DNA from 2 places in the Streptomyces sp. NPDC008163 genome. Region 2 is predicted to be linked to the other one. Evidence: riboswitches for the same ligand, from Rfam matches in the RefSeq annotation. Region 2 holds a riboswitch; the other holds the start of a gene.
The links. A riboswitch is a leader RNA that binds a small molecule or an ion and turns the genes downstream of it on or off. The one in region 2 is predicted to bind glycine.
Positions count from the first base shown of each region.

Region 1: it holds a riboswitch for glycine, as region 2 does, so the genes downstream of both, gcvT (glycine cleavage system aminomethyltransferase GcvT) here and gcvP (aminomethyl-transferring glycine dehydrogenase) in region 2, are expected to answer to the same signal.

Region 1 is NZ_JBIBHG010000001.1:1,003,099-1,006,286, forward strand. It holds gene glyA (serine hydroxymethyltransferase) at 1-379, opposite strand, end outside; gene gcvH (glycine cleavage system protein GcvH) at 399-776, opposite strand; gene gcvT (glycine cleavage system aminomethyltransferase GcvT) at 878-1,993, opposite strand; glycine riboswitch at 2,138-2,231, opposite strand; gene ACFZAT_RS04715 (AAA family ATPase) at 2,416-3,099, shown strand.
Region 2 is NZ_JBIBHG010000010.1:8,924-12,111, forward strand. It holds gene ACFZAT_RS22110 (DNA polymerase IV) at 1-1,185, shown strand, start outside; gene ACFZAT_RS22115 (PRC-barrel domain-containing protein) at 1,110-1,478, opposite strand; glycine riboswitch at 1,595-1,692, shown strand; gene gcvP (aminomethyl-transferring glycine dehydrogenase) at 1,886-3,188, shown strand, end outside.

The DNA.
Region 1 (3,188 bases), on a different contig from region 2:
GGTGACCGCCGTGCGCCAGGTTCAGGCCCATGATCGTGTCGCCCGGCTTCAGCAGCGCGAACATCGCGGCGGCGTTCGCCTGCGCACCGGAGTGCGGCTGGACGTTCGCGGCCTCGGCGCCGAAGAGCGCCTTGATCCGGTCGATCGCGATCTGCTCGACGACGTCGACGTGCTCACAGCCGCCGTAGTAGCGGCGGCCGGGGTAGCCCTCGGCGTACTTGTTGGTCAGGACGGAGCCCTGTGCCTCCATGACGGCGACCGGAGCGAAGTTCTCCGAGGCGATCATTTCGAGCGTGGACTGCTGGCGCAGGAGCTCGGCGTCGACGGCGGCGGCGACGTCCGGGTCCAGCTCGTGGAGGGAGGAGTTGAGAAGCGACATCAGGTGGTCCCTTGGGGTCTCAGTTGCCGGAGAACTCGGTGTACTCGTCGGCGGAGAGCAGGTCCTTCGGCTCCTCCGCGACGCGTACCTTGAACAGCCAGCCGCCTTCGAACGGAGCGGAGTTGACCAGCGACGGGTCGTCCACGACGGCCTGGTTGGACTCCGTGATCTCACCGGTCACCGGGGAGTACAGGTCGCTGACCGACTTGGTCGACTCCAGCTCGCCGCAGGTCTCGCCCGCGGTCACCGCGTCACCGACCTCGGGGAGCTGCGCGTAGACGACGTCACCGAGCGCGTTGGCCGCGTGCTCGGTGATGCCGACCGTGGCCACACCGTCCTCGGCGGGCGACAGCCACTCGTGCTCCTTGCTGTACCGCAGCTGCTGGGGGTTGCTCATGGTCTGAATTCTCCTGTACGCGGGGAGTGCGGATGAACGATGGTCTTACGGTGTGAGACGGGACCGCGTCACGTATGCGGCACCGGCCGGGTCCTACGGTTCTACTTCTTGCGCTTGTAGAAGGGGAGCGCCACGACCTCGTACGGCTCGTGGCTGCCTCGGATCTCCACCGCGACTCCGGCGGTGCCCGGCTCGGCGTGCGCCGCGTCGACGTACGCCATGGCGACCGGCTTCCCCAGCGTGGGGGAGGGGGCCCCGGAGGTGACCTCGCCGATGACCCGGCCGTCCGCGACGACCGGGAAGCCGGCGCGCGGCACCCGGCGGCCCTCGGCGAGCAGGCCGACGAGCTTGCGCGGCGGGGCGGTCGCGGCGCGCTCCGCGGCGGCCTCCAGCGCCTTGCGGCCGACGAAGTCGCCGTCCTTCTCGAACTTCACGACCCGGCCGAGCCCGGCGTCGAACGGGGTCAGCGAGGTCGTGAGCTCGTGCCCGTACAGCGGCATGCCCGCCTCCAGGCGCAGCGTGTCACGGCAGGACAGGCCGCACGGGATCAGGCCGTGCGCGGCGCCCGCGTCGGTGAGCGCCTGCCACAGCTGCTCGGCGTGGCCGGGCGCGACGAACAGCTCGAAGCCGTCCTCGCCGGTGTAGCCGGTACGGGCGATCAGCGCGGGCACCCCGGCGACCACCCCGGGCAGCCCGGCGTAGTACTTCAGGCCGTCCAGATCGGCGTCGGTCACGGCCGCGAGGATCGCCGGGGACTCGGGACCCTGGACGGCGAGCAGCGCGTAGGCGTCGCGGTCGTCGCGGACCTCGGCGTCGAAGCCGGCGGCGCGCTCGGTCAGCGTGTCCAGGACGAGCTGGGCGTTGCCGGCGTTGGCGACGACCATGTACTCCGTGTCCTGGAGGCGGTAGACGATCAGGTCGTCCAGGATGCCGCCGTCCTCGGCGCAGATCATCGTGTAGCGGGCCCGGCCGGTGGAGACCGTGCCGATGTTGCCGACCAGCGCGTAGTTCAGCAGGTCCACGGCCTGCGGGCCGGTGACCGTGATCTCGCCCATGTGGGACAGGTCGAAGAGGCCCGCCTTCGTGCGGACGGCGTTGTGCTCGTCGCGCTCGCTGGCGTAGCGCAGCGGCATGTCCCAGCCCGCGAAGTCGGTCATGGTGGCGCCCAGCGAACGATGCAGCGCATCGAGGGCAGTGAGACGAGGGGTGCTGCTCATGAAACGGGCTCCCAGGGCATGACGACGGTGAGGACGATCCCTCCCCATCTGTCATCGGAACCTGAGAGGTTCGCCGAGAGACCCCACCGGGGTTCGGCTTGCACCTTGGGTGGAGCCGCCGGGCGGCTCGCTTTTCAGATCTGCCTCATCCACGCGGTACGGGGCCTGAGAGATTCAAGGGAGGATCTTGCTCCTTCGGCGCCCGGCACGGTGACCGGGACTCTCCCGCGCGGATTCAAGCGGCCTGTATGCAGTTGGCGGGGTCATCATCGCACGCATTCCGGGGGAGTGGGGCGCCGGGACCGGTGGAGCCCGTCACGCTTCCGCGGCGGGTCGGACGGTTGCCTCGCATTACCTTTTCTTTACACTTCAGGGGTAGGTATCGGTCCTGCACGCGTCGGCCGTACGGCCAGGGGGAGGCGATGACGTTGCGCTACGCCACGACCGCGGGAACCACGAGCACCACGCTGCCCGCGCAGTCCGGCTCACCGCCCCGGCAGGCGGTGGGCACCCATCCGCCCGTCGTCCGCGACCTGCGCGGCCGGTCCGGGCGCGGCCCGCGCGCCCTCCGCTTCGCCGCCGGGGACGTGGTGGTGGTCTCCGGGCTCCCCGGCAGCGGCAAGTCGACGCTGATCTCCCGCACCGCACCGGCGCACGCGGTCGACTCCCAGGACACCCGCGACCGCTGGGCCCGCCGGCTGCCCGGCTTACTCCCGTACGTCCTCTACCGCCCGCTCGTCCGCCTCGCCCACTACTGGGGGCTGCGGCGGGTGCTGCGCTCCGGCGCCTCGGCCGTCGTCCACGACTGCGGTACGCAGAGCTGGGTCCGCACCCTGCTCGCCCGCCATGCCCGGCGCCGGGGCACCGGCCTGCATCTGGTCCTGCTCGACGTCTCCGCCCGGACCGCGCGCGAGGGGCAGCGCGAGCGCGGCCGGGGCGTCTCCGCGTACGCCTTCGCCCGGCACCGCAGAGCCGTGCGGCGGCTGCTGCGCGACACCGAGGCCGGACTGCTGCCGCACGGCTGCGCCTCGGCGGTGCTGCTCGACCGCGAGGCGGCCGGGGCCCTTACCCGCATCACGTTCGCAGACGCACAGACCGACGGCTGAAAACGGACCGTCCAACGGCTGGACGGTAGCCGGGAACGAGTGTTTTCCGGGCGGCCCCGGGGAGCGACGGAGGACCACCGAGGCCGTAC
Region 2 (3,188 bases):
CTCTCGCCGCTGGTGGAACCGCTCAGCCTGGACGAGGCGTTCGTGGACCTCGAAGCGGGCGGCACCGCCGACGACACCGCCTCCGCCCTGGAGATCGGCCGCGAACTGCGCGAGGCCATCCAGGCCGTCACCGGACTGAGCGGATCCGTGGGACTCGCCGGCTCCAAGATGCTCGCCAAGATCGCCTCCGAGGAGGCCAAGCCCGACGGCATACACCTGATCGAGCCCGGCACCGAGCGGGCCCACCTCGCGCCCATGCCGGTGCGCACCCTGCCCGGCGTCGGCCCCGCCACGGCGGACCATCTGCGCCGCGCCGGAATGACGACGGTGAACGACCTCGCCGAGGCGGGCGAGGCGGAGCTGGTACGGCTGCTGGGCAAGGCGCACGGCGCCGCGCTGCACCGGATGGCCTCCGGCTTCGACGACCGGCCCGTGGTCGCGGAGCGCGACGCGAAATCGGTCTCCGTCGAGGACACCTTCGAGGTGGACCTGCACGACCGCGTCCGGGTCCGCACCGAGGTGGAGCGGCTGGCCGACCGGTGCGTCCGGCGCCTGCGGGGAGCGGGGCGCTCGGGGCGCACGGTGGTGCTGAAGGTGCGCCGGTACGACTTCTCCACGCTGACCCGCTCCGAGACGCTGCGCGGCCCCACGGACGACCCCGCGGTCGTCAGGGAGGCCGCCGCCCGGCTCCTGGAGGCCGTGGACACTACCGGCGGGGTGCGGCTGCTGGGTGTCGGGGTCACGGGACTCGCCGACTTCACGCAGGAGGATCTGTTCGCCCAGGCCGCCGGGGAGCGTGCGGCGGCGGCCCCGCCGGAGGACGGCGACGCGGGGCCGGGGGACGGTTCAGGCGGTCGTGAGGGACCCGCGGAGCCCGGGACGGGGCCGGAAGAGGCGGAGCAGCTCGCGGCGCGCCGCTGGCCGGCCGGGCACGATGTGCGCCACGAGGTCCACGGACACGGGTGGGTGCAGGGGAGCGGGGTCGGGCGGGTGACCGTGCGGTTCGAGGAACCGGGGGCCACGGCACCCGGCCGGGTGCGTACGTTCCGCGTGGACGATCCCGCGCTGCGGGCCGCCGACCCCCTGCCGCTCGTCCCGGACCCGCCGGACTACTCCTCCTGGCCCGCCAGCCGGCCGAAGTCGCGGTCCGGGGCCGGTGCGCCGGGCGCCGCGTCCAGGCCGTAGTGCCGGTAGAGCTGGAGCTCCTGCTCGGGGGAGAGGTGGCGGCCCACGCCGAAGTCGGGCGCGTCCTTGATCAGCGCCCGGTCGAAGGGGACATGGAGCGTGTCGTCCACGAACTCGCTGGGCTCCAGCGGGACGAAGGCGTCACGGCTGAAGAGACCGGTGCGCACGGCCGCCCACTCGGGAACCCCGGTCGCGTCGTCGAGGTAGACCTCGTCCACGGTCCCGATCTTGGTGCCCTTGCGGTCGAAGGCCTTGCGGCCGATCAGGCTGCGCGGGTCGATGTCGGTCTGCACGGTCCCTCCCACACTGGTCGCGGCTGGTCCACAGGGACTACAGAAATGCAGTTCCGTGGTCTTGGCCACTCGAGAATTCTCGTCGGGTACCCCGCTGGTAGGCTGGTCATGGCTGCTGACCCCGTGCGGGAGAGTCGTCCGGAGCCCATCCGGAGGACGCCGAAGGAGCAAATCCTCCCCGGAATCTCTCAGGCCCCCGTACCGCACGGACGAGGTCACTCTGGAAAGCAGGGCGGGTTGCGCGCGGCCGAAGGGCCGTACGGAGCCTCTCCCTCACCGACGGTGAAAGCCGGCGCCCGTGTGGTGCCGGTGAAGCTCTCAGGTTGAGATGACAGAGGGGGAGGCCGTCAGGGCACCCGACGCCGCGGTGCCCCTCGCAGGTCGTGACAGACCAGGAGGCCTCCACCATGACCCCCCGTCGCACCCCGCTCACGCAGCTGGAACAGGGCATCCCCTTCGAGCAGCGCCACATCGGCCCCGACGCCGAGGCGCAGGCGAAGATGCTCGCCCAGGTCGGTTACGGCTCGCTGGACGAGCTGACCGCGGCCGCCGTGCCCGACGTGATCAAGAGCGCCGAGGCGCTGGCCCTGCCGGGGGCCCGGACCGAGGCCGAGGTGCTGGCCGAACTCCGCGGCCTCGCCGACCGCAACCAGGTCCTCGCCCCGATGATCGGGCTCGGCTACTACGGCACGTTCACCCCGCCGGTCATCCTGCGCAACGTCATGGAGAACCCCGCCTGGTACACGGCCTACACGCCGTACCAGCCCGAGATCTCGCAGGGCCGCCTCGAAGCCCTTCTGAACTTCCAGACGATGGTCGCCGAGCTCACCGGCCTGCCCACCTCCGGCGCCTCGCTGCTCGACGAGGGCACCGCCGCCGCCGAGGCCATGGCGCTCGCCCGGCGCGTCGGCAAGGTCAAGAACGGCGTCTTCCTGGTCGACGCCGACACCCTGCCGCAGACCGTCGCCGTCATCGAGACCCGCGCCGAGCCGACCGGCGTCGAGGTCGTCGTCGCCGACCTCAGCGACGGCATCCCGGCCGAGGTGGCCGAGCGCGGCGTCTTCGGCGTGCTCCTCCAGTATCCCGGCGCCTCCGGGGCCGTCCGGGACCTCAAGCCCGTGATCGACCGGGCGCACGAGCTGGGCGCGATCGTCACCGTCGCCGCCGACCTGCTGGCCCTGACGCTGCTCACCTCGCCCGGCGAGCTGGGCGCCGACATCGCCGTCGGCACCACGCAGCGCTTCGGCGTCCCGATGGGCTTCGGCGGCCCGCACGCCGGCTACATGGCGGTCCGCGACAAGTTCGCCCGCAGCCTGCCCGGCCGCCTGGTCGGCGTCTCCGTGGACGCCGACGGCAACAAGGCGTACCGCCTGGCCCTCCAGACCCGCGAGCAGCACATCCGCCGCGAGAAGGCCACCAGCAACATCTGCACCGCCCAGGTGCTGCTCGCCGTCATGGCCGGCATGTACGCCGTCTACCACGGCCCCGAGGGGCTGCGCACGATCGCCCGGCGCACCCACCGCTACGCCGCGATCCTCGCCGAGGGCCTGCGCGCCGCCGGGGTCGACGTGGTGACCGGCGCCTACTTCGACACGCTCACCGTCCGCGTCCCCGGCAAGGCGGGCGAGGTCGTCGCCGACGCCCGGGAGCGCGGCGTGAACCTGCGCCTGGTCGACGCCGACACCGTCTCGCTGGCCTGCGACGAGACGA